4 regions of the Streptomyces sp. NPDC052016 genome follow, and region 1 is predicted to be linked to each of the others. Evidence: riboswitches for the same ligand, from Rfam matches in the RefSeq annotation. Region 1 holds a riboswitch; each other region holds the start of a gene.

Region 1 (7,463 bases):
CGTTACGTCACCTGCGACGTGGAGACCGTCTGCCTGGGCCAGGCCGGCGCCTCCGCCGCCGTACTGCTGGCCGCGGGCACACCGGGCAAGCGGTACGTGCTGCCGGGCGCGCGCGTGGTGCTCCGCCAGCCGGCCCTGCCCGAGCCGATCGAGGGCCAGACCAGTGACCTCGCCGTCCGGGCCGCGGAGTTGACGCGCGTCCGCGCCCGCCTGGAGGAGATGCTCGTCCGGCACACCGGGCGCGGTGCGGAGCAGGTCTCCGCGGACCTCGAGCGGGACCGCGTCCTGGACGCACGGGAGGCCGTGGAGTACGGGCTGGCGGACGGGATCGTGCCGACCCGGCGCGTCCCGCACGGCGCGCCGGACGCGAGGTAGGCCGCCCGTGCTGCCTCCCGAGCTGCCCCCGCTGCCGGCGCTGACCCGGGCCGAGGCCGAGCTGATCGACCGTTACCTGGAGGTGGTCGACCTGCTGGGCCGCATCAACCCCGCCCACCACGGCGACACCTACCGCGGACTGCGCGCCGCCCAGGCGCTGGTCGGCCGCGCGGCCGCGCTGCGCGACGCGCTGACGCTGATGCACCAGCGCGGCGAGAACGAGCTGCACGCGCCGACGTTGGCGCGGGCGCTGCGCGTCCTGGACGGGGAGCGCCGCACGGCGCGCGTCACGGTGCCCCCGCTCCCCGACAGTTGACGCAGGCGCGTCCGGTCCGGGCGGTGTTCGCGGAGAGCGTGACGTCCGGACCGGAGCCGAAACGCACCAAACGACGTACCCCTGTTCGGCGTATCCCTGGCCGCTTTTTCCAGCCCACACGGGTTGCGCGATTGCCGGGGCCCGACACCGGAACGAAAGGTTCCTGCGCAGGTCCGGGGGCATTTCGTCTCCTTGACATCTGACCGGTCATCAGGGTGTCCACCCGAACGGGTGAGTGGTGAGTAACCCCACAAATCCCCGGTTGCGTTGGGATTTTCGGACATCGGTGCGCCAAGATCCCTGTCTGACGACAAGCCCCCGCCACAAGCGGCGGGGCGGTCCGGGCGGACGCCGAGTCCTGCCGCCGCCCGGATGACCGGTCGACAGAAGTGCATCGGCAGGAGTGGAGGACCCAAGCAAGCCGGGTCGCCGGGACGGTCGACTCCCCAGGGAGGCGCCGGGCCGAGCAGCCCTTGGGGTGAAGCCGCAGCAGCGGCCGGGCAACTTCGCCAGCCCGAATCCGACAGGTCATCCTTCACAGGCGGCTGACGAAGGGTTGCGCATGACTGCGCTCAATCGTGTCCCGTCGCTCATGGCCCGGGCCGGTACGGCCTCGGCCTTCGCCATCGCCGCCGTGGGCGGCTCGATCGTGGTCCCGGGTGTCGCCTCCGACGCCTCGGCCGCCACCGCTGCGACGAAGGCGCTCCAGGTCGCGGCCTCCAAGAAGGGTTCGCCCTACAAGTACGGGGCCACGGGGCCGAACAGGTTCGACTGCTCCGGGCTCACGCTGTACTCGTACAAGAAGGCGGGCAAGAAGCTGCCCCGTACGGCGGCCCAGCAGTACAACAAGACCCGCCACATCTCGGCGAGCAAGCGCAAGGCCGGAGACCTCGTGTTCTTCCACTCGGGGTCGTACGTCTACCACGTCGGGATCTACGCCGGTAAGGGCAAGATCTGGCACTCGCCGAAGACCGGGGACGTGGTCCGGCTGCAGAAGATCTGGACCAAGAGCGTGTGGTACGGCCGGGTCAAGTGATCTTCCGGGGCGGTGGCGGTGACCTGACGCGCCGCCGCCGCCCCGGAACGCACGCTGGTGCATGGACGGCGGTGCGGGGCGAGAGGGGTGCTCGGAGCGGGCTGTGCGGCCGGGAGCGGCGGCTTCTCGGCCACCGGCCAGCTCACGTCCGCCGTCCGCCGTCCGTCATCGGCCGGCGGGCGCCCGCGTCGCCCGACCCGCCGTGGGCGGACCGGCGGGACCGCCGCAGGACTCCGGCGACATCCGGGGTTTTCTCGCCCCCGCCGCCCCTGCCCTTTCCCGACCTCGGGGGCTGCCGCCCCCGACCCCCCGCATCGGCCCTGAACGGGCCTCGTCCTCAAACGCCGGACAGGCTGAAGTCGCCGTACCCGGCACCACAGCCGAGCCGCATGCTGGGGCAGCCGCACCCGCCCGACCGCGGGCAGTCGTGCCGCTGGGGCGGCACGAGTGGGCGCGGACGACACCCGCAACACCAGGCAGCGCGACACCCCCCAGCGCGACGCCCCACCAGCCAGGGCAGCCACACCCGCCCAACTGCGGGCAGTCGTGCCGCTGGGGCGGCACGGGTGGGCGCGGACGACACCCCGCAACGCCGGGCTGCGCGACACCCCCAGTGCGACCCCACCAGCCAGGGCAGCCGCACCCGCCCGACCGCGGGTAGTCGTGCCGCTGGGGCGGCACGGGTGGGCGCGGGCGGTACCCCGCAACGCCGGGCTGCGCGACACTCCCCCCGGGACCGAGCGCGGCGCCTTGTCAGTGCGGGGCTGTGACACGGGCGGGGAACGACTGCCGGGGCACCGATGTCAGAGGCCTCGTCGGCGCCGCCCCGTGCGTGGCAGCCGTCCGCCGGCGCCTCTGTGGGCGGTAGCCGCTCCGTGGGCGTCCCCCGCGCGGCAAGCCGCTCCGCGGGCGCCCGTGGGCTCGTCCAGAGGTCGCCGGCGACTTCCGCCGGCGCTTCGGCGGTCAGGTGTGTCCCTGCGCGGACGTCGGGACCGTCACCCGTGTGGGTCAAGGGTCTTGTTGGCCGGCGGTCGGCACCGGTTCCGCGGTGACCGACCACGGGAGGTGGATGGAGACGGTCTTGCCTCCCTCGCGGGTGGGGCGGACGCGCAGTTTGCCGCCGCACTCGGCGGTCAGCCAGCGGATGATCACCATGCCGCGGCCGTTGTCCTGCTGGACGGCGGCCGGCAGGCGCTTCGGGAAGCGCGGGTGGCTGTCGGTGACGCCGATGCGCAGCTGCTCGTCCCGGTCGAGCACGAGGTCCACCGTGAAGGTGGGTGACTGCCCGAAGGTGTGCTGTACGGCGTTGGTGGCGAGTTCGGAGACGATGAGGCGGATCGTGTCCGCCGCCTCCGTCTCGGCGGGGAGGCCCCACTCCCCGAGGGTGGTCAGCACGAACGCGCGGGCCGTGGACACCGAGGCGGGATCGCTCGGCAGAGTGACGGATGCTTCCAGATGGTCTGCCATGGCGACGTCGTCCCTTTCCCACGGGACCGGAGTCCGACACGGTGCGGATGGTTCGAGTACGGTCCCGGACTGGTGCTTCGTCGTCAGACTGCCACTGCCGCGTCCGTCACGGGTGGCGATCCACCAAGTTATGCATATATCTGTCGCCCGATGCGGTGAACTCTGCTACGGCAGAGCGTATTTGGACGGCCCGGAAGCTGTAAGGAGAACGCCCATGCAGCACGGTCCCGCGGTGCGCCGCCGGAAACTGGGCGCCGAACTGCGGGCCTTGCGCGCCCGCGTGGGTCTCACCAGTGGTCAGGCGGCCCGGCTCGTGGGCTGGCACCAGTCGAAGGTGAGCCGGATCGAGACCGGCACCAGCGGTACGAAACCGGCCGATGTGCGGTTACTCCTCGACGCCTACGGTGTGACCGATCCCCAACTGCGTGAACTGATGCTCGCGTTGGCGGGATCGGTCGAGAGTGGCGGACGGGACCACTGGGTGCATGCCTACCGCGGGGTGCTGCCGCCCGCCTACCGGGACTTCATCAGCCTGGAGTCGCAGGCCACCGCGATGCGCACGCTGGAGACGACCGTGGTGCCGGGGCTGCTCCAGACGCCCGAGTACGCGCGAGCGGTGACCCGGGCCGCCGTCGAGGGCGTCGACGAGGAGCAGGTGGACACGCTGGTGGAGGTGCGGCTGGCCCGGCAGGACGTGCTGCGCGTCCGGCCGCCGCTGGAACTGAACGCGGTGCTGGACGAGGCGGTGCTGCGGCGGGAGGTGGGCGGTCCCGAGGTCATGGCGCGGCAGCTGGAGCGGCTCATGGAGGCGGCCCGGCTGCCGCAAGTGACGCTTCGGGTACTGCCGTTCACCGCCGGAGCGCACATCGGGGTCACCGGCTCTTTCGTTATCTTCTCATTTTCGAGCACTTCTGATCTGGATGTGGTTGTTCTCGACCACTTGACGAGTAGCCTCTACCTCGAACGGAAAGAAGACCTCCAGGCCTACACGGAGGCCTTCAATGCCCTCCGGGCGCACGCTCTTTCGCCCGCAGACACACTGGAATACATCGCCGCGACAGCTGACGGCGCGTAAGGAGGCACCATGACCGCACTGCCTCGGAACGTACCTTCCAGCACCGACCTGCACGATCGCCATCATCCGCAGGGCCTGCCGTGGCTGCGCAGCAGCTACAGCACGGGAGCCAACAACTGCGTCGAGACGGCCCGCCCAGCCTCCGGACCGTGGGCCGGTCTGCTCGCCGTACGCGACTCCAAGGACCCGGCCGGTCCCGCCCTGCTCTTCTCCCCCGAGAGCTGGACAGGTTTCACGGCCGCGTTCCGCTGACCCGTCACCCCCCACCCGTCAGCCGGTGCACGGCCGTGTCACGCCGACTCATGGTCGTGCCCCGTCGATCACTCGTACAGCGCGTTCGATCTGAGCCTCGGTGAGGTCCGCGCGGGCGGTCAGCCTCAGGCGCGAGATGCCATCGGGTACGGAAGGAGGGCGGAAGCAGCCCACGGCGAGGCCTGCCGCCCGGCAGTCCGCCGCCCAGCGCACGGCCTGCTCCGGGGACGGCGCCCGCACGGAGACGACCGCGGCGTCCGGACGTACCGCCTCCAGACCCGCGGCCGTCAGCCGTGCGTGCAGGTCGCCCGCCACCGCACGCGCGCGTGCCGCGCGGTGCGGCTCGCGGCGCAGCAGTCTCAGGGCCGCCAGGGCGGCGCCCGCCGCCGCCGGGGCGAGGCCGGTGTCGAAGATGAACGTCCGCGCCGCGTTGACCAGATGGTCGATCACGCGTGCCGGGCCGAGCACGGCTCCGCCCTGGCTGCCGAGCGACTTGGACAGCGTGACCGTGACGACGACGTCCGCGGCGCCCGCCAGCCCCGCGGCGAACGGGGCGCCACGGCCGCCGTCCCCCAGAACCCCCAGCCCGTGGGCGTCGTCGACGACCAGCCCGGCGCCGTGCTCCCGGCACACCCCGGCGAGGGCGGCCAGCGGCGCCGCGTCGCCGTCGACCGAGAAGACCGTGTCGGAGACCGCCACCGCCGGGCCCGCGTGCGTGCCGAGCGCCTTGCGCACGGCGTCCGGGTCGGCGTGGGCGACCACCTGGGTGGTGCCGCGCGCCAGCCGGCAGCCGTCGATGAGCGAGGCGTGGTTGCCCGCGTCGGAGACGATCAGGCTTCCGTGCGGGGCCAGCGCGGTGACCGCGGCGAGGTTGGCCGCGTAGCCGGAGGAGAAGACCAGGGCCGCCTCGAAGCCGCAGAAGTCCGCCAGTTCCCGCTCCAGCTCGCCGTGCAGCTCGGTGGTGCCGGTGACCAGCCGGGAGCCCGTCGAGCCGCCGCCCCAGGTCCGCGCGGCCCGGGCCGCGCCCTCGGTGACCTCGGGGTGGCGGGCCAGGCCCAGGTAGTCGTTGCTCGCCAGGTCGAGGAGCGGCGAGTCGGCCGGCCGGGGCCGCAGGGTCCGTACCAGTCCGGCGCGGTGGCGCAGCTCCGCCTGCTCGTCGATCCAGCCGAACGCCATGGGTCCTCCGGGGCTTTTGTAGGTAGCGGACAGACACTAGCGGGACGGGCGGCCACCCATGGTGTGGCAATACCCACACGTCGAGGAGGGTGTGTTGTGCGATCCCTACCTTGGCCCGGAGCGGGTCGGTAGGACAGGATCGGCTCTCATGGACCTGCTGAACACGCTGGTGGACAAGGGGCTTCGGCGCGAGCTGCCGACCCGCGAGGAAGCACTGGCCGTCCTCGCGACGGCCGACGACGACCTGCTCGACGTGGTGGCCGCGGCCGGGAAGGTGCGCCGGCACTGGTTCGGGCGCCGGGTGAAACTCAACTACCTCGTCAACCTCAAGTCGGGGCTGTGCCCCGAGGACTGCTCCTACTGCTCCCAGCGGCTCGGCTCCACGGCCGGCATCCTCAAGTACACGTGGCTCAAGCCCGACGAGGCCTCCCAGGCGGCGGCCGCGGGGCTGGCCGGCGGCGCCAAGCGGGTGTGTCTGGTGGCCAGCGGGCGCGGTCCGACCGACCGGGACGTGGACCGGGTCTCCGAGACCATCAAGGCCATCAAGGAGCAGAACGAGGAGGTCGAGGTGTGCGCCTGCCTCGGTCTGCTCTCCGACGGCCAGGCGGAGCGGCTGCGCGAGGCGGGCGCCGACGCCTACAACCACAACCTGAACACGTCCGAGGGGACGTACGCGGACATCACGACCACGCACACGTACGCCGACCGGGTGGACACGGTCCAGAAGGCGCACGCGGCGGGACTGTCCGCCTGCTCCGGTCTGATCGCGGGCATGGGCGAGAGCGACGAGGACCTGGTGGACGTGGTCTTCTCGCTGCGCGAGCTGGACCCGGACTCGGTGCCGGTCAACTTCCTGATCCCGTTCGAGGGCACCCCTCTGGCCAAGGAGTGGAACCTGACCCCGCAGCGGTGCCTGCGGATCCTGGCGATGGTGCGGTTCGTGTGCCCGGACGTCGAGGTGCGCATCGCGGGCGGCCGTGAGGTGCATCTGCGCACGATGCAGCCGCTCGCGCTGCACCTGGCCAACTCGATCTTCCTCGGGGACTACCTCACCAGCGAGGGGCAGGCGGGCAAGGCCGACCTGGAGATGATCGCGGACGCCGGTTTCGAGGTGGAGGGCGCCGACCAGGTGACGCTGCCGGAGCACCGGGCCGCCGCCGCCGGCGGTGGGTGCGGGTCCCACGAGAGCGCGGGCTGCGGGTCCCACGAGAGCGCGGGCTGCGGATCGCACGAAGGCGGCGGTGTCTGCGGTTCCGCTCCGGCCGCGCCGGCCGGCGAACCCCGTACGGACCTGGTCGCCGTCCGCCGCCGCGGCGCCGGGACGGATCTCGCGCCCAATGCCTGAGCCGACCGTGTCCGAACTGCTGGAACTGGACCGGCGGCATGTGTGGCATCCGTACGGGCCGATGCCCGGCCGGGTCGAACCGCTCGTCGTGGAGTCGGCGAGCGGGGTCCGGCTGCGGCTCGCGGACGGCTCGGGCGAGCTGGTCGACGGCATGTCGTCGTGGTGGTCGGCGATCCACGGCTACAACCACCCGGTGCTGAACGAGGCGGCGCGCGAACAGCTCGGGCGGATGAGCCACGTGATGTTCGGCGGGCTCACCCACGAGCCCGCCGTCCGGCTCGCGAAGCTCCTTGTCGACATCTCGCCGGAGGGCCTGGAGCACGTGTTCCTCGCCGACTCGGGGTCGGTGTCGGTCGAGGTCGCGGTCAAGATGTGCCTGCAGTACTGGCGCTCGCTGGGCCGTCCCGGCAAGCAGCGGCTG
Region 2 (7,463 bases), on a different contig from region 1:
GCACGAAGGCCCAGCAGCCCACCTGGAAGCAGATAGCCGACGGCGACCTCGACGCGTCCGTCATCGACGTCCAGGCCCGGCGCGTCAAGGAGTACGGGAAGAAGGTCTTCCTCTCCTTCGACCTGGAGATGGACACCCGCACCCCGGCCAACGGCACCCCGGAGGACTACGTCCGCGCCTACCGGCACATCCACGACCGGTTCCGGCAGCTGGGCGTGACCAACGTGGTGTGGACCTGGATCACCACCGGTTACCTGGAGCACGCCGACCTGATCAAGCGGATGTATCCCGGCGACGAGTACGTCGACTGGGTCGCCTACAACCAGTACAACTACTACCGGTGTCACGGGGCGGGCTGGCTGACCTTCGCCCAGACGCAGCGGGCCACGCACGACTGGATCCGCGAGAACATCTCCGACGACAAGCCGCTGATGCTCTCGGAGTTCGGCACCGCGAACGACCCGGCACGGCCCGGCCGCCAGGCCGAGTGGTACGCGCAGGTGCCGAAGGTCCTCAAGAGCCTGACGGGCGTCAAGGCCGCGCTCCAGTGGAACTACCGCGACCCCGGCCCCCACTGCGATCTCGCGGTGGCCGGCGACCGGGCGTGGGACAGCCTGCGCGAGGCGGTCTCCGACCCCTACCTCAACCAGCCGTTCGGATGAGGCGCCGCGACGAGCCGCCGGGGCAGCCGGCACGGCACGGGGAGCACGGAGCCGGGCGGCCGGAGACCGCGGTCCGCAGCCGCAGCCGGCAGCCCCTGGTCCGTAGCCGGCAGCCCCTGGTCCGTAGCCGGCAGCCCCTGGTCCATAGCCGGCAGCCCCCGGTCCGTAGCCCGTAGCCAGCGCGTAGCCCGTACTCCGCAGCCCGCACACCGAGTCGGGGAACAGCGCCGGGGACCGCCCGCCCGCCGGCCCTCAGCCCGCGAACACGGGTCCGCGCACCACCGCGCGGGCCCGCCGGTACCACCGCCACGCGACCGTCTTCGCGCCGTCCCGGTACGGCGCGACCCGTGCCCCCTCGCCCGCCAGCCAGCCCTCCACGTCGGCGAGGGTGTGGCCGCGCCGCACGATGAGCCGGGCGATGCGGTACCGCTCGTCCCGGTCCGAGCTGAGCGCGTGCCGTACGGCGGTGGCCGTCTCGTAGCCTGCGGCGGCCGCCATGCGCCGCACCCGCCCGCTGTTGTAGCCGTGCGGGTAGGCGAGATGGCGGATGCCGTGGCCGAGGGCGTCCTCCAGCACCGCGCGGGAGTCGCGCAGCTCACGCGCGAGGTCCCGGGGGGCCAGGGTGTCGAGCTGGGCGTGCGTGACGGTGTGGCTGCCGACCTCCATGCCGTACTGCTCCAGTCCCGCCGCCTGGTCCAGGGTCATCATCGGGGCGGGTGGCAGCAGGCTGCGCCCGCCCGGGGCGATGGCGCCGGTGGTGAGGTAGGCGGTGGCGGACAGCCCGCGCCCGGCCAGGGCCTCGGCGGTCGGTCCCGGAAGGTCGGCGAAGCCGTCGTCGAAGGTCAGCACCACCGGCCGGGCGGGCAGCGGCGCCCGCCCGGCGAGGTGGTCGGCGAGCGCGCTGACCGTGACGGGCGTACGGCCGCTGCCGACGACGGCGTCGAGATGCGCCGCGAACTGCTTCGGAGTGACGGTGAACTCCGCGATCCAGTCGGGCGGGTCCTCCATCACGGCGTGATAGAGGAACACGGGGATGCTCGCCCCGGCGGCCACGGTGCCGCCCGCCCTGGCCGTCATGCCGTCGGCTCCGGTCACGGCGCCGCCCGCCCCGGCCATCACGCCGTCGGCTCCGGTCACGGCGCCGCCCGCCCCGGCGATCACGCCGTCGGCCCCGGCCACGGTGCCGCCTGCCCCGACCACGGCACCGCCCGCCCCGGACATCGCGTCGCCCGCCCCGCCTGTCCCGGACATCCCGTCGCCCGCCCCGCCTGTTCCGTCTCTGCCGCCCTCGGCCCCCTTCATCGCGACCCCCTGGAGACCACGGCCGCCCGCAACGCCCGCCGGGCCCGCAGGTAGCCGACGGGCCCGTACGCCATCCCCCGGCGCTGCAACCGGGACAGACGCCGTGGCCACGGATGGCTCCGGTCGTCGTGGCCGCCCGGTGCGCCCCCGGCGTCCGCCTCCCGGGTCGCGGTCAGTGCGCGCGCGTGGGCCAGGCCCCGGGGCAGGCGGGCGAGGAACGCGGGCAGCAGGCCGGGCCGGTTGACGAGGATCGCGGTGAGATAGGCGGTGAGGCCGGCGCCGTAGCCGTACGCCTGGGTCTCCAGGTCACGCCAGGTCTCGCGGTGGTGGTGCCAGACCAGGGCCTGGGGCGTGTAGTGCAGGCGGTGGCCCTGGGCCAGGACGCGGACGAAGCCGTAGAGGTCGTCGCCGCCGCGGGCGGGCGTGCCGGCGCCGGTCGCCGGGTCGAAGCCGCCGACCGCGCGCAGCACGTCGGCGCGGAAGGCCATGTTGGCCCCGGACCCGAACCGGCCCGCCGTGAACGGGAACAGCGGCTCGTCGGCCGGCGGGTCAGCGGGGTCGTACGTGCGGGCCGTGAAGCCCTTCGCGAAGCCGCCGTGGCTCTCCAGCAGCACCTGGGCCGGTGTCCGCAGCCTGGCCGGCAGGATCAGGCCGGTGGCGCAGCCGAGGCCGGGGTCGGCGGCGAAGGGCGCGGTGAGTTCGGTGAGCCAGCGCGGGTCGGCGACGACGTCGTCGTCGGTGAAGGCGATCACCTCGCCGCGCGCGGCCTCGACGCCCTTGTTGTGCGCGGCGGCCAGACCGGGCACCGGCTCGGTCACGTACCGGACGCGCTCGGCGTACTTGGACTCGACCAGGTCCCGGGTGGCGTCCGTGACGGGCGCGTTGTCGACGACGACGATCTCGAAGTCCGCGTGGTCCTGGGCGAGCATCGAGTCGAGCGCGTGGGCGAGCCGGTCGGCCCGTTCGCGCGTGGCGATGACGACGCTGGTGTGCGGCACACCGGTGTGCGGCGTCGGAGGAGCTTCGGCGGCGGCGGCCTCCGCGGCGAACCGCTCCCGGGCCGGCCCGGCGAGGGCGGCCTTGGGGTCGGCGCCCTCCGGGACCAGCCCGAGCAGGGTGCCGATCGGCCGCCCGTCCCTCCTGACCAGGAGGAACACCTGGCCGTGCGTGACGGGCGGGCTGCCGGGGCCGGGTCTGAGGGTGGCCTCGGCCCCCTGCAGGTCCAGTTCGGCGACCTGGACCGGCCCGATGTCGAGGAACCTCCGGATCTCCTGCTCCACACGTGCGCGGGACATGAACCACGACCCCCCTGCTCTCATTGATCCTCTCCCTGGCATGAGCCCCCTGCCCTCACGACCGGCGCAACCGGCCCGCGCTCCGCAGCACCCGTGCGGCCGCCGACGCGAGCCTCGGCCGGCGGCGCACGAAGTGGTGTGCGCGGCGCGCGGGCTCACGGCTGAGCCAGTGCAGCGCGGCGCCCGCCCCCGGACGCGTCCACGCTCCCTCGTAGACGGGAAGCTCTCCCGTCTTCAGCGAGTCCTTGTACTCGGCCGCGCCCCGCCCCAGGTCGAGCAGGCCGATGCCCTCGGACGCCGACGCCTCGGCCATCCGCAGATGGAGCACCAGGCCGGGCGAGTACTTCGCGAAGTCCGGGTCGTACGCGGGGAACCAGCAGGCCAGAACGGTCGCCGAGCGCAGCCCGAAGTGCGCGGCGACCGGCTGCTCACCGGCGTAGAGGACGGACAGCGTGCCGGAGCACTCCGGGGCGCGCGTCTCGGCGAGCGTGGCCACGAGCCGGGTGATCCACTCCTGCGCGAACCGGTCCCGGCGGCCGGTCCTGCGGTACTGCGCCGACTTCCACGCGACGAGCGTGCGCAGCGCGGCCGGGTCGCGCTCGTCGAACACGAACCGCAGCGGCCCGGCCTGGCGGCCCAGCCGGCGTTCCTTGGCGAGCGTCGTCTTCAGGAACTTCGGCGACTGCGCCCGCAGTACGGACTCGTAGGTCTCGTACCCCTTCTCCACGTCGATGACGTAGGACGCGTACTCGGCGGCCGCGTGCGGGACGAACAGCCCCTGCTCCGCCTCCAGGTTGTCGAAGGCGAAACTGGACAGGGAGCACGCCCGCCCCAGTTCGTCCGCGTCCAGCCCGATGCCCGGGCTCAGCACGGCTCCCTGGGCGTCCGAGACGCCGTACGCGAGGGCCTGGCCCCGGCCGAGACGGCCCCGCTCGTGGGGCAGGAAGCCGACCGGCTCCCGCCCCTCGTACACCACCGCCACCCGCGCGCGGGGCCGTACGTGGCCCACGGCGGCGGCGAACTCCGGCTCCATGAACGGGTTGCGCGGGACGGTGGACGCGGCGCGCAGCGCCCGCCACCGCTCTCGCTCCCCCTCGCCGAGATCCTCCGGCCTCAGCACGCGAATACGTCCACTGCTCAACCTGACCCCCCGATCAAGTCCCCCCTGGACACCTGGACGGTACCGCTCCTGGCAGTTCGGGCGGTAGGTAGCGGACCATCTTGTTGCCAACCGGTGCAGAGGCCTTTAACCGGTCCGTACCCGGCGTTGCGTCAGAAAGCTGTTGCTTCCGCAGGGCCCCGGTCCGTGCGCCGGCGGCCGATCGGGCTGAACGGCCGGTGAGTTGGGAGCGGCCGGAATCCGTATTCTCTGATCATGGCCGCACCCTTCGCAGATGCCGCGCGCTGCGCGTACCCCCTCGTCGCCACCGACCTGGACGGAACGCTGCTCCGCGGCGACGACACCTTCTCCGACCGGTCGCTCGACGCGCTCGCGCGGGTGGCGGCCGCCGGCGCCCGCCACCTGGTGGTGACGGGCCGCCCGGCACCCCGGGTGCGGCCGCTGCTGGAGAACCTGCACAGCAGGGGGCTCGCGGTGTGCGGACAGGGCGCGCAGTTGTACGACGCCGGCGCGGACCGTCTGCTGTGGTCGGTCACCCTGGACCGGGAGCTGGCCGAGACCGCGCTCGGCAAGATCGAGGCGGAGGTCGGGCTGGTGTACGCGGCCGTCGACCAGGACGGGGTGGACGGGCTGACGCTGATCGAGCCGGGCTACCGGATGCCCCACCCGACCCTGCCGGCCCTGCGCGTCGGCTCGCGCGACGACCTGTGGTGCGCGCCGATCAGCAAGGTGCTGCTGCGCCATCCCGCCCTGTCCGACGACGAGTTGGCGGCGACGGCCCGCTCGGTGGTCGGCTCGCTCGCGACCGTCACCATGTCGGGGCCGGGCACGGTGGAGCTCCAGCCGTGCGGCATCACCAAGGCGACGGGCCTGGCGCTGGCCGCCGAACACCTGGGTCTGCGGCCCCAGGACACGATCGCCTTCGGTGACATGCCCAACGACATCCCGATGTTCGACTGGGCGGCGCGCGGCGTGGCGATGGCCAACGCCCACCCCGAACTGAAGGCGGTGGCCGACGAGGTGACGACGTCGAACGAGGACGACGGCGTGGCCGTCGTCCTCGAGCGCCTCTTCCCCTAGAGGGGACGGAAGGTCCGGTCAGTACGCGCCGAACACGTTGTCGATCGAACCGTAGCGGTCCGCCGCGTAGTTGCAGGCCGCGGTGATGTTGGCGACCGGGTCGTACGGGTCGTAGGCGGTGCCGGGCACGTGGTACGCGGCGAAGGTCGGGTCGATGACCTGGAGCAGGCCCTTGGACGGGGTGCCCTTGGCCGCGTTGGAGTCCCAGAGGTTGATGGCCTTCGGGTTGCCGGAGGACTCGCGCATGATGTTGCGGTGGATGCCGTTGTACGTGCCCGGAATGCCCCGCTCCGCCATGATGGCGAGGGACTGGCGGATCCAGCCGTCGAGGTTGTTGGGGTAGCCGGCGAGGGTGGTGCCCGACGGCGTGGTGGCGGCGGAGGCGCTGGTGGCGCCGACCAGCGGGAGGGCGAGCACGGCGGCGCCGGTGCAGACGGCGGCGACGGTGCGGGCGAGGCGGGGGCGGCGGTTGCGGCGGGGCTGAGCGGCAGCGGGCATGGCGAAGTTCCTCTCCGTCGCCTGCGAGGTGAGCTGTCGGGTTCGGGCTGGGAGGTGCCCGGCCGGCCGCCGTAGGGGTACGGCGACGCGACTTCACCCCGAGCCGGTCCGGTACGTGCGTGACGTACGGCCCGGCGTTCTACCTGGGTCCCCCGCTCCTGCCGTGCGAGTGGTTCGTCGATGGGTGGTGAAGGGCGGCGGCAGGATTCGGCGGTCCGCCCGACTGGGCGGGAACGTATGCGAGAGCACATGTCCGGAACAAGTGGCTGATTCGTGGAACAGGCGTAATGACCTTGATCAGGTGTGTATGGGGTGCTTGATCCTTTGCTGCTGGAAACCGTCAACTGCCCCAGCACAGAAGTGGAATTGCGGGATCCGGTTCCAGGGATGGCTCGATGTGCGAAGTGAGCCAAGTCACCAGCGTCGACAAGAGGGGTGAATCGGACAATAAATCCCAAGTCCGTTTTAAGGGGCGGAGCTAGAGCGGTGTGCGAGGGACGCGTTTCTCCCACGTCCGGTGGAACACCACTTCGTCGCCCGCCGTGCACACCACTTCGTCGGAGGTGAAGAAGTCGACGCCGTCACAGATGATCTCCGAGCGGGTCCGCACGACCGCCTCACACGCCGGCTCCGGGCGGCGCAGCCGGATCGACCAGTCGGAGCGGGCACGGGCCGTGAGGGGGTCGTGCTCGGCGATGGTGTACGTCTCCAGCGCGTCCTCGGTGAACTCCAGTCCGTCGGGGTACACGCGCGTGCCGCCGTGGCCGGGATCGAACTCCAGCCGCCACGCGCCCTCGGCGACGTCCCGCACCACCCGCCGTTCCGGACGCGGTTCGTCCAGGGTGTCCGGGCTCCATCCGTCGGCCGCCACCCCGTGGGTCACCCCCAGGGGCGGGGACTGCCCGGCCTCCTCGAAGGCGACCGCGGGGCCGGTGTCCCGGGTCCGCACCGGCAACTCCAGGGCGCTGCCCGCCGGGTCCAGGGTGAAGCCCGCCGCCGACCCGGGCTCGGGCCAGACCCACGGCCAGTACGCCGAGGAGACGGCGAGACGGATGCGGTGGCCGGACGGGACGGCGTACCCGATGCCGTTCAGCGCGAAGGCCACGTCCTCCGTCGCGCCCGGCGTCCAGGGCACGGACCGGTCCCGGCCGTGACGGGCGGAGAGGTTCAGCACCCCGCGCGTGACCAGGGTCGAGGAGCCGTCGGGCGCCACGTCGCACACCCGCGCGACGACCTGCCCGCGCGGCACCTCGCACGTCAGCCGCAGCCGCACCCGGGGCCGCCCCAGCACCCAGGTCTCCTCGGCCACCGGGAAATCGAAGCAGGCCGACCGCGCGTCCTCCGCCCGCTGGTCCGGCGGCAGGTCGGCCTCGTGGCCGATGGGGAGCAGACGGCCGGCGTCCACCCCGGTGTGCATCGGCGAGCGCACCAGGACGGGGGCGCCGCGGAGGGTGTACGTGACGCTGCTCACGCCGGGGGAGGGCCAGGCGGGCTCGCCGACCCAGC
Region 3 (7,463 bases), on a different contig from region 1:
CGACGCCGCGTGCGAGCAGGGGGTGCGTGCGGTGGAGGTGGCCGGCCGCATCTCCTCGGCCCGCACCACCGAGTACGTCAAGGACCTCCTGCACCGGCTGGAGCCGTACGGCGACGAGCCCCGCGTGGTCGAGCTGCGCGAGCGGGCACGGCCGCTGCTGATGACTCCCGCGTAGCGCTCCGCCGGGGGGCGGGTTCGGATGCGTGTGCCTGGTTCCGCCGCCTTGGGGTGCGCGCCGCGTGTGGCTGGTCGCGCAGTTCCCCGCGCCCCTGACGGCGCTGCGGTCCCCCGTGTTCAAGCAGGTCCACCGGCGCCTGGCGGGGCGGGGCGCTGTCCCGCGTTTGAAGTGGCTGTCAGTGGCACAGTGCACTATCGGAGGCGGAGGTGGTGCGGGTGGTGGCGTACGACTGTGACGTGCTGGTGATCGGCGGAGGGATCGTCGGCCTGTCGACGGCGCACGCGATCACCCGTGCCGCACCGGGCACACGGGTGACGGTGCTGGAGAAGGAGCCGGGACCCGCCCGGCACCAGACGGGACGCAACAGCGGCGTCATCCACAGCGGCATCTACTACCGCCCCGGCTCGCTCAAGGCGCGCTACGCGGTCCGGGGCGCCGCCGAGATGATCAAGTTCTGCGCGGAGTACGGCATCCCGCACGCCGTCACCGGCAAGCTGATCGTCGCCACGGACCGCTCCGAGCTGCCCCGCCTGCACGCGCTCGTCCAGCGCGGCCGGGAGAACGGCATTCCGGTCCGGGAACTGGGCCCCGCCCAGATCGCGGAGTACGAGCCGGAGGTCCGCGGCCTCGCCGCGATCCACGTCCGCACGACCGGCATCTGCGACTTCGCCGCGGTCGCCCGGCAACTGGGCGAGGCATCCGGCGCGGAGATCCGCTACGGCGCACAGGTCGTCCGGATCGACCGGCGCCCGGAGCGGGGCGTCGCCGTCCGCACCGCGCGCGGGGACGTCGTCCGCGGCCGCGTCCTGGTGAACTGCGCCGGCCTGTACTGCGACGAGATCGCCCGTCTGGCCGGCGACGAGCCCGAGGTCCGGATCGTCCCCTTCCGGGGCGAGTACTACGAGCTGGCGCGGCCCGAGCTGGTGCGCGGCCTGGTGTACCCCGTGCCCGACCCCGCCTTTCCCTTCCTCGGGGTGCACCTCACCCGCGGCATCGACGGAGGCGTCCACATCGGACCCAACGCGGTACCGGCGCTGGCCCGGGAGGGGTACGGCTGGGGAGTCGTGCGCCCCGGAGAGGCGGCGGCGACGGCTGCCTGGCCCGGAGTCTGGCACCTGGCCCGCCGGCACTGGCGCTACGGCGCCGGCGAGCTGCGCCGGTCGCTGTCCAGGGCCGCCTTCGTGGACGCGGTGCGCCGGCTGCTGCCGGCCGTCGAGGAGGGCGACCTGGTCCGGGCGGCCGCCGGGGTACGGGCCCAGGCGGTGCTGCGGGACGGCGGACTGGTCGACGACTTCCTGATACGGGAGGGCCCGCGGACGGTCCACGTCCTGAACGCGCCCTCCCCCGCGGCAACGGCCTCCCTGCCGATCGGCCGCGAGGTGGCGCGAAGGGCACTGGGTGCGCTGGGGGAGCTGGGGGAGTGATCCGGGCCCCGGGCAGCCTCTGCCCGTCCCCCGTACACGGCTCCGCCGCTCCCACCCCCGTCCCCGTCCCCGCCCCCGCCCCTCCTCCCGCGTACATGTCCTCACCCCTCCTCCCGCGTACATGTCCTCGCCCCTTCGTCCCCCCTTCATGGCTCCGCCCCCTGGGGGGCCCGTCAGAGGACACCGCCCCGGCGCCCGGAGCCGTCGCCCACCCACCACCGGAATCGAGCGGCAGCGGAGTGACCGTAGAGACCCACGCGCTTCGGATTGACCCTTCGGGGGCCGCCTCCCCCGTCCCGGCAGCAGACGCCAACCACCGGCCCCTCCCACGTAAAATCGACCCCACTGTGTCTGATTTCCTGAGCACCTCCGACTCCCGCCGACCCGCCTCCGGCGAGTCCCTTCGTCACACCCGCGCGAAGGGCGAGCCCCGGTTTCCCGACGGGCCCAAGGCCGACCCCGCCGGCTCGCACTTCGAGCGGCGGATCCGGAGTTTCCAGCCACGCCGCAGCCGGGTGACCGCGGGGCAGGCCGACGCGTTGCAGCGGCTGTGGTCGAAGTGGGGGCTGGACATCGACGGACACCCCGTCGACCTCACCGAGCTGTTCGGGAACGACCACCCCGTCGTCCTGGAGATCGGCTTCGGGATGGGTGAGGCCACCGCGCAGATGGCCGCCGCCGACCCCGGCACCAACATCCTCGCCGTCGACGTCCACACCCCCGGCCAGGGCAACCTCCTGAACCTCGCCGACCGATGGGGGACCCTCGGCTCGCACGGGGCCGGGAGCGGGGAACGCCTCACGAACATCCGCGTCGGCAACGGCGACGCGATCATCCTCCTGCGCGAGATGCTCGCCCCGGACTCCCTCGACGGCCTGCGCGTCTACTTCCCCGACCCCTGGCCCAAGAAGCGCCACCACAAGCGGCGCCTCATCCAGCCGGAGTTCCTCACCCTCGCCGCGACCCGTCTGAAGCCGGGCGCGCTGCTGCACTGCGCGACGGACTGGGAGCCGTACGCGGAGCAGATGCTGGAGGTGCTCACCGCGCACCCCGACTTCGCGAACACCCAGGCGGACGGCGGTTTCGCGCCCCGCCCGGCCTTCCGGCCGCTGACCCGTTTCGAGGGACAGGGCCTGGACAAGGGTCACGTGGTGAACGATCTGCTGTTCCGTCGCGTACAGCACGGCTGACCGACCGCCCCCCCCACACACTCCCCGCTGTCCCGCCCACCACCGTCCTCTCCCTCGTTAGGGTCGATGCCGTGGCCATCAGTTCCCCGTACCCACCGCACCCGCCGCATCCGCCACACCCGGACGGCGCCCCCGAGGGCGGTGCGCTGCGGCACGCGCACTGGTGGCAGCACAAGTGGGTGCGCTACGGCGCCCTGATCACCCTGCTCGCCCTCTCCGGTCTGGTCATTCTGGCCCTCGTCCGCGAACAGACCGGTACGGAGGGCTTCCTGGTCGGCCTGGGACTGGCCGTCCTCCCCGTCCCCCTCCTCGTCGCCGCCTTCCGATGGCTCGACCGGGTCGAGCCCGGCCCCTGGCGCAACCTGGTTTTCGCGTTCGCGTGGGGCGCGTGCGCGGCGGCGCTGATGGCGATCGTCGCCAACAGCTTCGCCACTCGATGGATAGCCACGGAGACCGCCGACCCCTCCAGCGCGGACACGCTCGGCGCGACCGTCATCGCCCCGATCGTCGAGGAGTCCGCCAAAGCGGCCGCCATCCTCCTCGTCTTCCTCTTCCGCAGGCGGGACTTCACCGGCCTGGTCGACGGCGTCGTCATAGCCGGGATCACCGCGACCGGCTTCGCGTTCACCGAGAACATCCTCTATCTCGGCAACGCCTTCGGCACCGACCAGCTCAGCGGCGACGGCGGCATCGCCTCGGTCACCGCCGCGACGTTCTTCGTACGCGTCATCATGTCGCCGTTCGCCCACCCCTTGTTCACGGTCCTGACCGGCATCGGCTTCGGCATCGCCGCCCTCGCCGGGGACAGGCAGCGTGTGCGCCGGGTCCTGCTCCCGCTGTCCGGACTGCTGCTCGCCATGGCGATGCACGCCCTCTGGAACGCCTCGGCGACCTTCGGCGAGTGGGGGTTCTTCGCGGTGTACGGGGCGTTCATGGTGCCGGCGTTCGCGGTGCTGACCTGGCTGGTGGTGTGGACGCGCCAACGTGAACTGGGCACCGTACGCGAGGAGCTCCCCGCCTACGCGGCGGCGGGCTGGCTCACCCCGGGGGAACCGTACGCCCTGGGCTCGATGCGGGCCCGGCGGCTGGCCCGCGACCACGCCCGTCGGTACCTGGGCAAGCCGGCCGCGCGCGAGGTGGCCCGGTACGAGGCGTACGCGACGTCCCTGGCGTTCCTGCGGCACCGGGGACGCCTCGGCCGGGCCGGCGCCGACTTCGTCGTACGGGAACGGGAGCTGCTGAACGAGCTGTGGCGCCGCAAGGACATCGCGCGCCCCGCGCTGGACCACGCGGCCCGTATGACGGCGCCCCCGGTGCCCCTGGCCATGCCGCCCTGGCCGATGTACGGGGTCCACGGGCACGGGCATCCGCCGGGGACGGCGCCCGGCCCGTACCCGCAGGCCCGGTACCCGCAACCCCCACCCCAGCTCCCGCACCCTCACCCGCACTTCCACCCCGGGTACTCCGGGTACGGCCCCTACCCCCCACCCCACGGGGCTCAGCGGAACCAGTGACGAGGGCCGCCCCCGCCGGACATCGGTCCGCCATCGGGAGACCCTCGGCGCGCCTCTCGGCGGTCCGTTACGCGGACGCCTCCGTCAGACGCCCGATCTCGCCCTCCGTCAGTTCCAGCCCGGCCACGCCCAGCAGCGCCGGCAGCTGCTCCACGGTCCGTGCGGAGGCGATCGGCGCGACCACCGTCGGCTGAGCGGCGAGCCACGCCAGTGCCACGGTGGCGATCTCGCTGTCGTGGGCCCGGGCGATCTCGTCGAGGGCGGCGAGGACCTTCCGCCCCCGCTCGGTCTGCAGGTGCTTTCCGGCCCCCTGGGCCCGCGCGCTGTCCACCGTCGCACCGGGCCGGTACTTGCCGGTGAGGAAGCCGGCGGCCAGCGCGAAGTAGGGCACGGCGGCGAGGCCGGTGGCGGCGACCAGGTCCCGCAGCTCGCCCTCGTACGTGTCGCGTGAGACGAGGTTGTAGTGCGGCTGGAGGGCGACGTACCGGGCGAGGCCCTCGCGGTCGGAGAACTCCAGGGAGGCCCGCAGGCGTTCGGCGGAGATGTTGGAGGCGGCGATGTGCCGCACCTTGCCCGCCTTCACCAACGCGTCGAGCGCGCCGACGATCTCCTCGACGGGCACCTCGGGCTTGTCGAAGTGGGTGTAGTAGAGGTCGATGCGGTCGGTGCCCAGGCGGCGCAGCGAGGCGTCGGCGGCGGCCTTGATGTTGGCGGCGGTCAGGCCCTGGAAGTCGGGGTGCTGGCTCACCTTCGTCGCGATCACGACGTCGTCGCGGTTGCCGCGGGCCCTGAGCCAGTTGCCGATGAGGGTCTCGGACTCACCGCCGCTGTTGCCGTCGACCCACGCCGAGTAGGAGTCGGCGGTGTCGACGAAGTTGCCGCCGGCGGCCGTGTAGGCGTCGAGCACGGCGAAGGTGGCCGCCTCGTCGGCGGTCCAGCCGAAGACGTTGCCGCCGAGGGCGAGCGGGAAGACCTCGAGGTCCGAGGAGCCGAGCTTGCGCAGAGAAGTCATGCTCCGATTCAACGCCGTGGCCGGAGGCACGCATTCCGCGCCTCCGGCCAAGGGTTCCGCAAACATCCGGGAAACCACCTCACCGGCCCCCGGAATACTCAGGAGGTACGGGACCTCAGAGGCTCAGCCCCTTGTCCCGCAGCCAGGCGGCCGGGTCGATGCCCGAGCTGCTGCCGCCGGGGTGGACCTCGAGGTGGAGGTGGGCGCCGGTGACGTTGCCGGTGGCGCCGACGCGGCCGATGACGTCACCGGTGGCGACCTTCTGGCCGACGCTGACGCTGATGGAGGACTGGTGGGCGTACCAGATCTCGGTGCCGTCGTCGAGGGTGAGCACGGTCTTGTACCCGTACGACCCGTCCCAGCCGGCCGAGGTGATGGTGCCGCTGTGCACGGCCTTGAGCAGGGTGCCGGTGGGGGCGGCGAAGTCGAGGCCGGTGTGGTACCCGGAGGACCAGTAGGCGCCGGCCTGACCGAACGTCGAGGTGATGGTGTACGAGGAGGTCGGCAGCGTGTACTGCTTGGCGAGCTCGGCCAGCCGCTCGGCCTCGGCCTTCTTCGCGGCCTCCTCGGCGGCCTTCTTCTTCGCGGCGGCGGCCTTGGCCTCCGCCTCCTTCTGGGCCTTGGCGGCCGCTTCCGCCTCCGCCTTGGCCGCGGCGGCCTCGGCGGCGGCCTGGGCCTTGGTCTCGAGCTGCGTCTGCTGCGACTCGGCCTGCGCCATGATCCGGCTGCGCAGCGCCTCGCCGGCGTCGGCCGCGCTCTCGGCGCTGTCGTCGGCGGCGAGGGTGCTGCCGAAGGCGCTGAGGGCGGGCGCGGGCTCCTCGGCGGGGGTGTCGTCGTCCGAGATCAGGGAACCCACGTTGGGGAGGTCCGGCATGGAGATGGAGACAGGCGGCTTGCCGGTGTTGGCGCTGGCCATGCCGCCCGCGCCGACGGCGGCTATGACGCCGACGCCCAGGACGGTGGAGCTGCGGGCGAGTCCGCCGCGCTGCTTGGCGACGCGGTGCCGGCCGCGTACCGGGCGAATGGACTCCGCGGTGGGGTTCCACTCCTCCCAGGGGCCCTCGTCGGTGCGGTAGCCGCCATAACCGAAGGTCTGGCTGGGCGCGCTGGGGGCTTCTGGGGCAGGCCGGTTGGACGCCACGCGGGCGTACTCCTTTCCTTCCGTCGCCTACCGGGTTAGCTGACGGGTTCGGAGCGGGAAGGTCTCCTACGCGCGTAAATCCGGCCGTGTTTCCACGGCGGCTTCCGCGTGATTCACCCCAAGGTGGTGGTTCCCCGGTTCCCTTACGGGATTCGGCGCGTGCGCACGGAGCCGCCTCTTGTGACGGCTGGGACGACCGCGCTGCGTTATCGAACGTTAATAGACCCGGGGGTTGGATTCCAAGCTGTTCCACTTGATCAACAACATTTCTGGCCTGGACTTTCGCCCCAGGAGCGGTGAAAACCGGGCGAGTTGACCACGCCTCGCGGTCGCTACAGGAGTCGCAGCGTTTTTGATGGTGACTCAGTTGTTATGCACAGGGCGCTCAGCCGATCACGGTGCGCGAGAAAGCCGTCAGGGACGTCACGGAGAAACCACCGAGGGCCGGAACCCTGTGATCGGGTTCCGGCCCTCGGCCTTGAGTAGCGGGGACAGGATTTGAACCTGCGACCTCTGGGTTATGAGCCCAGCGAGCTACCGAGCTGCTCCACCCCGCGTCGGTATGACACCAGTGTACGCCATCCGCCGGACACGAAGCGCACACCTTTGTTCAGCGGCGCCCGGGAGCCGGGGCGGGGTGGTTCACGGCGGCCGATCGCGCGGTTCCCCCGCGCCCCCCGGCGGGGAAACCCTGAGCCCGCTCAAGGGCCCCCCGCGGGAAAGCCCTGACCCCACTCACAGGGCCCGCGGGAAAGCCCAGACCCCGCTCACAGGAGATGCCGGTTCGGGGCCGCCGCCCGCTCCTCGTACTCCGGGAGGACGAGGACGTCCACGCCCGCGGCCGTCAGCAGACCGGTTCCGTCGGCGTCGGTCACGAAGGTGTTCGGCTCGCGCCAGGCGGTCACCACCCTGCGGACCCCGGCGTCGAGGACGAGCCGGGCGCAGGGGGTCGGGCGGGAGGAACGGCGGGTGCAGGGTTCGAGGCTGGTGTAGACGGTGGCCAT
Region 4 (7,463 bases), on a different contig from region 1:
CGGTCGGTGAGGTCCTTGACGTCGGCGATTCCCTGGATCTTCTTCGAGCCCACCAGGTCCTTGATCTTGGCGATGACCTTCTCGGGGCCGACCGTGAACGGCAGCTCCGTGACGACCAGGCCCTTGCGGCGGGCCGTGACGGTCTCCACCGACACCGTGGCGCGGATCTTGAAGGTGCCGCGACCCGTCTCGTAGGCGTCCCGGATCCCGGAGAGGCCGACGATCCGGCCACCGGTGGGCAGGTCGGGGCCCGGCACGTGCCTCATCAGGGCGTCCAGATCCGCGTTCGGGTAGCGGATCAGGTGGCGGGCGGCCGCGATGACCTCGCCCAGGTTGTGCGGCGGCATGTTGGTGGCCATGCCGACCGCGATACCCGAGGAGCCGTTGACCAGGAGGTTCGGGAAGGCGGCGGGCAGCGCCACCGGCTCCCGCTCCTGGCCGTCGTAGTTCGGCGTGAAGTCGACGGTGTCCTCGTCGATCGACTCCGTCATCAGGCTCGTGGCCGCGGCCTGGCGGCACTCGGTGTACCGCATGGCCGCCGGCGGGTCGTCGTTGCCCAGTGAGCCGAAGTTGCCGTGGCCGTCGACCAGGGGCACGCGCATGGAGAAGGGCTGGGCCATGCGCACCAGGGCGTCGTAGATCGACGCGTCGCCGTGCGGGTGCAGCTTGCCCATGACCTCGCCGACGACGCGGGCGCACTTCACATAGCCGCGGTCGGGGCGCAGGCCCATCTCGTTCATCTGGTAGACGATGCGGCGGTGCACCGGCTTGAGGCCGTCGCGGGCGTCCGGCAGGGCGCGGGAGTAGATGACCGAGTAGGCGTACTCGAGGAAGGAGCCCTGCATCTCGTCGACGACGTCGATGTCGAGGATCCTCTCCTCGTACGAGTCGTCGGGCGGCGGGGTCTTCGTGCTGCGGCGGGCCATCGCTGCCGGCTCCTCCTGTTTCCTGGTCGCTCGCCTACGGGGCGCTGACGCCTTCGGGCTCACTCTTGCTGACGCGTGTGACGGGTCTGATGCCGACCATTGTGGACCGTGGCACTGACAGCGCGGGCCGGGACCCGGGCGTCGGCGGCCGGCCCCGGCGGGAGGGCATCCCCCGCACGGCTGCCCGCAGGCTACGCGATCTCGCTCTCGGCGTACGCCGCCCGGGAACTTCGCCGACGCTCCGCGCGCTTGCATACAGTGGCAGGACCGGCAGGAAAACCGCGGTTTCGACGACCGCGTCCGCGATCGGAAGGGACGTACATGCCCATGGGTCACACGGCCACAGCCCAGGCAGGCTCCGGGGGCCTGACAGCGACCGAGCACCGCCTGGCCAACGGCCTGCGCGTGGTGCTCTCCGAGGACCACCTGACCCCGGTCGCGGCGGTGTGCCTCTGGTACGACGTCGGTTCGCGCCACGAAGTCAAGGGGCGTACCGGTCTTGCTCACCTTTTCGAGCACTTGATGTTCCAGGGCTCCGCACAGGTCAAGGGCAACGGCCACTTCGAGCTGGTCCAGGGGGCCGGCGGCTCCCTCAACGGCACCACCAGCTTCGAGCGCACCAACTACTTCGAGACCATGCCCGCCCACCAGCTGGAGCTCGCCCTCTGGCTGGAGGCCGACCGCATGGGCTCGCTGCTGGCCGCCCTGGACGACGAGTCCATGGAGAACCAGCGCGACGTCGTCAAGAACGAGCGCCGCCAGCGCTACGACAACGTTCCGTACGGCACGGCCTTCGAGAAGCTCACCGCCCTGGCCTACCCGGACGGCCACCCCTACCACCACACGCCGATCGGCTCGATGGCCGACCTGGACGCGGCGACCCTGGAGGACGCGCGCGCGTTCTTCCGCACCTACTACGCGCCGAACAACGCCGTCCTGTCGGTCGTCGGCGACATCGACCCGGAGCAGACGCTCGCCTGGATCGAGAAGTACTTCGGCTCCATCCCCGCCCACGACGGCAAGCCCGAGCCCCGGGACGGCACGCTGCCCGACGTCATCGGCGAGCAGCTGCGCGAGGTCGTCGAGGAGGAGGTCCCGGCCCGCGCCCTGATGGCCGCCTACCGCCTGCCGCAGGACGGCACGCGCGCGTGCGACGCCGTCGACCTGGCGCTCACCGTGCTCGGCGGCGGCGAGTCCTCCCGCCTGTACAACCGCCTCGTCCGCCGCGACCGTACGGCGGTGGCGGCCGGCTTCGGCCTGCTGCGGCTCGCCGGGGCGCCGTCCCTGGGCTGGCTGGACGTGAAGACCTCCGGTGACGTCGAGGTGCCGGTCATCGAGGCCGCCATCGACGAGGAGCTCGCCCGGTTCGCCGAGGAGGGCCCCACGGCCGAGGAAATGGAGCGCGCCCAGGCCCAGTTGGAGCGCGAGTGGCTGGACCGGCTGGGCACGGTCGCCGGCCGCGCCGACGAACTCTGCCGGTACGCCGTGCTGTTCGGCGACCCGCAGCTCGCCCTGACCGCCGTCCAGCGCGTGCTGGACGTCACGGCCGAGGAGGTGCGGGAGGTCGCCAAGGCCCGTCTGCGCCCCGACAACCGAGCCGTACTGGTCTACGAGCCCACCGAGAACACCGCCGACGAGGACGAGAACGAGGAGGCGGCCAAGTGACCGAGCTCGCCACGATGGACTTCCACCCCCAGCCGCAGGCGGGCGAGGCCAGGCCCTGGGCGTTCCCCGCCCCCGCGCGCGGGACGCTCGACAACGGCCTGACCGTTCTGCGCTGCCACCGCCCGGGCCAGCAGGTCGTCGCCGTCGAGATCCTCCTCGACGCGCCCCTGGACGCGGAGCCGTCCGGACTCGACGGCGTCGCCACGATCATGGCGCGAGCCTTCTCCGAGGGCACCGACAAACACTCCGCCGAGGAGTTCGCCGCCGAGCTGGAGCGCTGCGGCGCCACCCTGGACGCGCACGCCGACCACCCCGGCGTCCGGCTGAGCCTGGAGGTCCCGGCCTCCCGCCTGGCCAAGGCTCTCGGCCTGATCGCCGACGCCCTCAGGGCGCCCGCGTTCGCCGACAGCGAGGTCGAACGCCTCGTGCGCAACCGCCTCGACGAGATCCCGCACGAGCTGGCCAACCCCTCGCGGCGGGCCGCCAAGGAGCTCTCCAAGGAGCTGTTCCCGGCCACCGCGCGCATGTCGCGCCCGCGCCAGGGCACCGCGGAGACGGTCGAGAACATCGATTCCGCGGCCGTCCGCGCCTTCTACGAGAAGCACGTCCGGCCCGCCACGGCCACCGCCGTGGTCGTCGGTGACCTGACGGGCCTCGACCTGGACGCGCTCCTCGGCGACACCCTGGGCGCCTGGACGGGCTCCGCCGCCCAGCCGCGGCCCGTACCGCCGGTGTCCGCCGATGACACCGGCCGGGTCGTCATCGTGGACCGCCCCGGCGCCGTCCAGACGCAGCTGCTGATCGGCCGCGTCGGCCCCGACCGGCACGCGCGCGTGTGGCCGGCACAGGTCCTTGGCACCTACTGCCTCGGCGGCACCCTCACCTCCCGCCTGGACCGCGTCCTGCGCGAGGAGAAGGGCTACACCTACGGCGTGCGCGCCTTCGGGCAGGTCCTGCGCTCCGCGCCGGACGGCTCAGGGGCCGCGATGCTCGCCATCAGCGGCTCCGTCGACACCCCGAACACCGGTCCGGCGCTGGAGGACCTCTGGAAGGTGCTGAACACGCTCGCCGCCGAGGGACTCACCGACGCCGAGCGCGACGTCGCCGTGCAGAACCTGGTGGGCGTGGCGCCGCTGAAGTACGAGACCGCGGCGGCTGTCGCGAGCACCCTGGCCGACCAGGTCGAGCAGCACCTGCCCGACGACTACCAGGCGACGCTGTACCAGCAGCTCGCCGCGACCGGCACCGTCGAGGCCACCGCGGCGGTCGTGAGCGCCTTCCCGACGGACCGCCTGGTGACCGTCCTCGTCGGTGACGCCGCCCAGATCAAGGAGCCGGTCGAGGCCCTGGGTATCGGCGAGGTCAAGGTCGTCTCGGCCGAGTAGGGCGTTGTCCGGCGGAGCGGGTCGCGGGAGTCGACGGTGACGCACGGGCGCAGGTGAGCGGGGCGTCGTGCGTCCAGTTGCCGGGCGGAGGGGGCGACGCGGCGGGAGGCCTCCCGCCCGAGCGGAGTCGAGCGTGGGGAGGGCGTGTGCCAGGCCCCGCGTCCGCGGCCTGACCCGCCCGGCCGGACCGACTGTGGCCGCGGCGCCTGCTCACCGTGGCGTCCGCTCACCGCGCCGCACGCTCGCCGCGGCGCCCGTGCCGCCGGGCCCCGTGTCACGCGCGGCCGGACGGACCGTGGCCGCGGCGCCTGCCCACCGTGGCGCCTGCTCACCGCGCCGCCTGCTCACCGCGCCGCCCGCTCGCCGTGGCGCCCTGCCCGCCGGGCCCCGCGTCGCGCGCGTGCAATGAGGCCCCGGTGACCCGACGGTCACCGGGGCCCCTTGATGTCCGAATTGAGGGAGAGGTTGCCTGTCTGCCCTGTGGCATGCGCTACAAAAGCCGCGTTCCGTTTGGGGATTGAGATCGGGCCCGTCTAGTTTCGTCCGGGCTGTTCGTCGGGCAGTGCGCCGCACCCGCGGCACCGGACAGCCATCGCCGAGTCCCCGTACGGCGCGAGCCAGGGGAGCCGGGGACCCAACTGTGCAGTCCCTGGGGTGAATCGGACGCCCGCGCGAGTCGCGAGGGGGCCCGTAGGAGACCTTCCTGCTCCGAACCCGTCAGCTAACCCGGTAGGCGAGAGGGAAGGAAAGGACCGCTCAACTTCATGGCGTTCACCTGCGCCACCGGGAAGCACCGTCGTCCCAGCCGGATGAAGCGCACCACCGCCCGCGCGGCGGGCATCGCGGCGCTCACCACCACCGGCGTCATCGGCACCGTCGCCTCCTCCCCGGCTTTCGCCGCCGAGACCCCCGTCGAGCAGACCGGGCTGATGCCCGTCGTCACCATCGGCGACTCCGTCGCCGAGCGGATCGACGACCAGGCCGCCGCCCAGAAGCAGGCCGCCCAGGAGGAAGCCGCGCGCAAGGAGGCCGCCGCCCAGGCGGCCGCGAAGGTCAAGAAGGAGCGCGAGGCGAGGGCCCGAGCAGCGCGCGAGGCCGAGCGCAAGCGCCTCAACACCTTCGTGTCGCCGATCGCCGGCTCCTACGTGTCCACCGGCTACCGGTCCGGCGGCTCCCTGTGGTCATCCGGAAGCCACACCGGCATCGACTTCCACGCCTCCAGCGGGACCCCCGTGCACGCGGTGGGGCTCGGCACCGTCGTCGAGGCCGGCTGGGGCGGCGCCTACGGCAACCAGGTCGTGATCCGGATGAACGACGGCACCTACACCCAGTACGGGCATCTGTCCTCCATCAGTGTCTCGGTGGGCCAGAAGGTCACCCCGGGCCAGCGGATCGCCCTCTCCGGCGCCACCGGCAACGTCACCGGCCCGCACCTGCACTTCGAGGCCCGCACGAGCCCGGAGTACGGCTCGGACATCGACCCGGTCGCCTACCTCCGTGGGCACGGCGTCAGCCTCTGACGACGTACCCGGCAGATCGTCCAGCCCCGGCCCTCGCGGCCGGGGCTTTCGCCGTTTCATGAGCCTCGTTGTCCAAAAAATATCCATGGATTCCGGCCCGCCGTCGGAAATTCCGGCTCGTTGCAATAGAGTCACCCGACGGACGTCATTCGTCGACGTTTCACGGGGATTAAGGCGGAGGTCGGTCATGCGTATTCCGGCGCACTCGGTGTGCACGGCCATCCGGGACGACATCGTCGCGGGTGTCTACGAGCGCGGCAGCCGCCTCACCGAGGAACTCCTCGCCCGCCGCTACGGCGTCTCGCGCGTCCCCGTCCGCGAGGCGCTGCGCACGCTCGAGGCGGAGGGCTTCGTCGTGACGCGGCGGCACGCGGGCGCGTGCGTCGCCGAACCGACCGAGCAGGAGGCCGCCGACCTGCTGGAGATGCGCATGCTGCTGGAGCCCCTCGGAGCCTCCCGGGCCGCGCAGCGCCGCACCGAGGCCCATCTGAAGGTGCTGCGCGGTCTGGTGAGGCTGGGCCAGGAGCGTGCCAGGAGGGGAAACAGCGAGGACCTGCGGTCTCTGGGCGGCTGGTTCCACGAGACGCTCGCCCAGTCCTCCGGCAGCCACACCCTGACGTCGACACTCACCCTGCTGCGCCACAAGATCGCCTGGATGTACGCGGTGGAGGCGCCGACCAACCCGGTGGAGTACTGGGCGGAGCACGGGGCGATCGTCGACGCGGTGGCACGCGGCGACGGCGAACGCGCGCGGGCGCTCACGGCGCTGCACGCCGAGCGCTCGTCGGCCGCGCACCGGCTGCGCTTCACGGGCGCGGAACGCCCCGACCGTGTGAGGACTTCGCAACACGTAGTAAACATGTCGGGCCCGCGGCATTAACAATGGGGCCGTATACAAAGAAGGGATATTCGGCGGAGGTGTATTTCCGCTGCCCTTTTTCCAGCGCGCCCGGGAATTCCGCCGGTGCGCTGCCTCGTGCGCTCGCGGACTTTTTCCGGTCGGCCTAGGAAATGCCTCGGTGACGACCGGGGAAAAGGGCGGAGCCGCGCCGCCCGGGACGGGCGACGCGGCTCGGTGCGCGCTTCGAGCGAGGTTCGGACGGTCTCAGCCCGGAGGCTCAGACGGTCTCGGCTCAAAGGCTCAGAGGCTCAGACGGTCTCGGGAAGCTCCTCGAGCCCCTCGGAGACCAGCTTGGCCAGCCGGTCGAGGGCGATGTCCGCACCCTCGGCGTCGGAGGCGAGGACGATCTCCTCGCCACCCTGGGCGCCCAGACCGAGGACGGCCAGCATGGAGGCCGCGTTGACGGGGTTGCCCCCCGCCTTGGCGATCGTCACGGGGACGCCTGCGGCCGTGGCGGCTCGGACGAAGATGGAGGCGGGGCGGGCGTGGAGGCCCTCGGCCCAGCCGACGTTGACGCGGCGCTCAGCCATGTGTTGCTGCCCTTCGGTGTTCAGGGTTGTCTAGACCAGTGTTCCACACGTGAAGCGTGCCCGGAACGGGTCTGTGTCCCGTTCCGCCGTGGTCGTCGGGTCGCGGCCTCGACCCGACGTTCCGTCCTCCACAGACTGCCTCGCGCCGTTGTCGTACGCGAGCCGTACTCTGGGCCCCATGCAGAGCGCGCCGGACCGGCACGAGTACCCCGCCCACTGGGAAGCCGACGTGGTGCTGCGCGACGGCGGCACCGCGCGCGTCCGCCCCATCACCGTCGATGACGCCGAGCGCCTGGTCAGCTTCTACGAGCAGGTCTCGGACGAGTCGAAGTACTACCGCTTCTTCGCGCCCTACCCGCGTCTGTCCGCCAAGGACGTCCACCGCTTCACGCACCACGACTTTGTGGACCGGGTGGGACTCGCGGCCACGGTCGGCGGCGAGTTCATCGCCACCGTACGCTATGACCGCATCGGTGCCGACGGCCTGCCCGCCTCCGCGCCCGCCGACGAGGCCGAGGTCGCCTTCCTCGTGCAGG

What was found. A riboswitch is a leader RNA that binds a small molecule or an ion and turns the genes downstream of it on or off. The one in region 1 is predicted to bind cyclic di-AMP.
Region 2: linked by a shared signal. The riboswitch ahead of ACIHAR_RS28875 (transglycosylase SLT domain-containing protein) and the one ahead of ACIHAR_RS30145 (C40 family peptidase) in region 1 are both predicted to bind cyclic di-AMP.
Region 3: linked by a shared signal. The riboswitch ahead of ACIHAR_RS37150 (M23 family metallopeptidase) and the one ahead of ACIHAR_RS30145 (C40 family peptidase) in region 1 are both predicted to bind cyclic di-AMP.
Region 4: linked by a shared signal. The riboswitch ahead of ACIHAR_RS25595 (M23 family metallopeptidase) and the one ahead of ACIHAR_RS30145 (C40 family peptidase) in region 1 are both predicted to bind cyclic di-AMP.

The regions. Positions count from the first base shown of each region.
Region 1 covers NZ_JBIUBX010000027.1:90,579-98,041, forward strand. Annotated here, with positions in the region: gene ACIHAR_RS30135 (ATP-dependent Clp protease proteolytic subunit) at 1-375, shown strand, start outside; gene ACIHAR_RS30140 (hypothetical protein) at 383-691, shown strand; cyclic di-AMP (ydaO/yuaA leader) riboswitch at 1,072-1,250, shown strand; gene ACIHAR_RS30145 (C40 family peptidase) at 1,254-1,727, shown strand; gene ACIHAR_RS30150 (ATP-binding protein) at 2,736-3,194, opposite strand; gene ACIHAR_RS30155 (helix-turn-helix transcriptional regulator) at 3,409-4,269, shown strand; gene ACIHAR_RS30160 (DUF397 domain-containing protein) at 4,279-4,521, shown strand; gene ACIHAR_RS30165 (8-amino-7-oxononanoate synthase) at 4,570-5,697, opposite strand; gene bioB (biotin synthase BioB) at 5,846-7,042, shown strand; gene ACIHAR_RS30175 (adenosylmethionine--8-amino-7-oxononanoate transaminase) at 7,035-7,463, shown strand, end outside.
Region 2 covers NZ_JBIUBX010000025.1:150,479-157,941, forward strand. Annotated here, with positions in the region: gene ACIHAR_RS28850 (glycoside hydrolase family 26 protein) at 1-662, shown strand, start outside; gene ACIHAR_RS28855 (polysaccharide deacetylase family protein) at 915-1,739, opposite strand; gene ACIHAR_RS28860 (glycosyltransferase) at 1,961-3,259, opposite strand; gene ACIHAR_RS28865 (GNAT family N-acetyltransferase) at 3,315-4,379, opposite strand; gene ACIHAR_RS28870 (HAD family hydrolase) at 4,635-5,459, shown strand; gene ACIHAR_RS28875 (transglycosylase SLT domain-containing protein) at 5,478-5,957, opposite strand; cyclic di-AMP (ydaO/yuaA leader) riboswitch at 5,961-6,147, opposite strand; gene ACIHAR_RS28880 (CocE/NonD family hydrolase) at 6,436-7,463, opposite strand, start outside.
Region 3 covers NZ_JBIUBX010000041.1:37,897-45,359, reverse strand. Annotated here, with positions in the region: gene ACIHAR_RS37175 (MFS transporter) at 1-175, shown strand, start outside; gene lhgO (L-2-hydroxyglutarate oxidase) at 388-1,602, shown strand; gene trmB (tRNA (guanosine(46)-N7)-methyltransferase TrmB) at 1,950-2,792, shown strand; gene ACIHAR_RS37160 (PrsW family intramembrane metalloprotease) at 2,864-4,306, shown strand; gene ACIHAR_RS37155 (aldo/keto reductase) at 4,374-5,318, opposite strand; gene ACIHAR_RS37150 (M23 family metallopeptidase) at 5,434-6,459, opposite strand; cyclic di-AMP (ydaO/yuaA leader) riboswitch at 6,467-6,627, opposite strand; tRNA gene ACIHAR_RS37145 (tRNA-Met) at 6,943-7,016, opposite strand; gene ACIHAR_RS37140 (dihydrofolate reductase family protein) at 7,227-7,463, opposite strand, start outside.
Region 4 covers NZ_JBIUBX010000021.1:112,115-119,577, forward strand. Annotated here, with positions in the region: gene ACIHAR_RS25580 (DNA topoisomerase (ATP-hydrolyzing) subunit A) at 1-926, opposite strand, end outside; gene ACIHAR_RS25585 (pitrilysin family protein) at 1,248-2,591, shown strand; gene ACIHAR_RS25590 (pitrilysin family protein) at 2,588-3,976, shown strand; cyclic di-AMP (ydaO/yuaA leader) riboswitch at 4,560-4,727, shown strand; gene ACIHAR_RS25595 (M23 family metallopeptidase) at 4,741-5,496, shown strand; gene ACIHAR_RS25600 (GntR family transcriptional regulator) at 5,684-6,376, shown strand; gene ACIHAR_RS25605 (HPr family phosphocarrier protein) at 6,646-6,927, opposite strand; gene ACIHAR_RS25610 (GNAT family N-acetyltransferase) at 7,106-7,463, shown strand, end outside.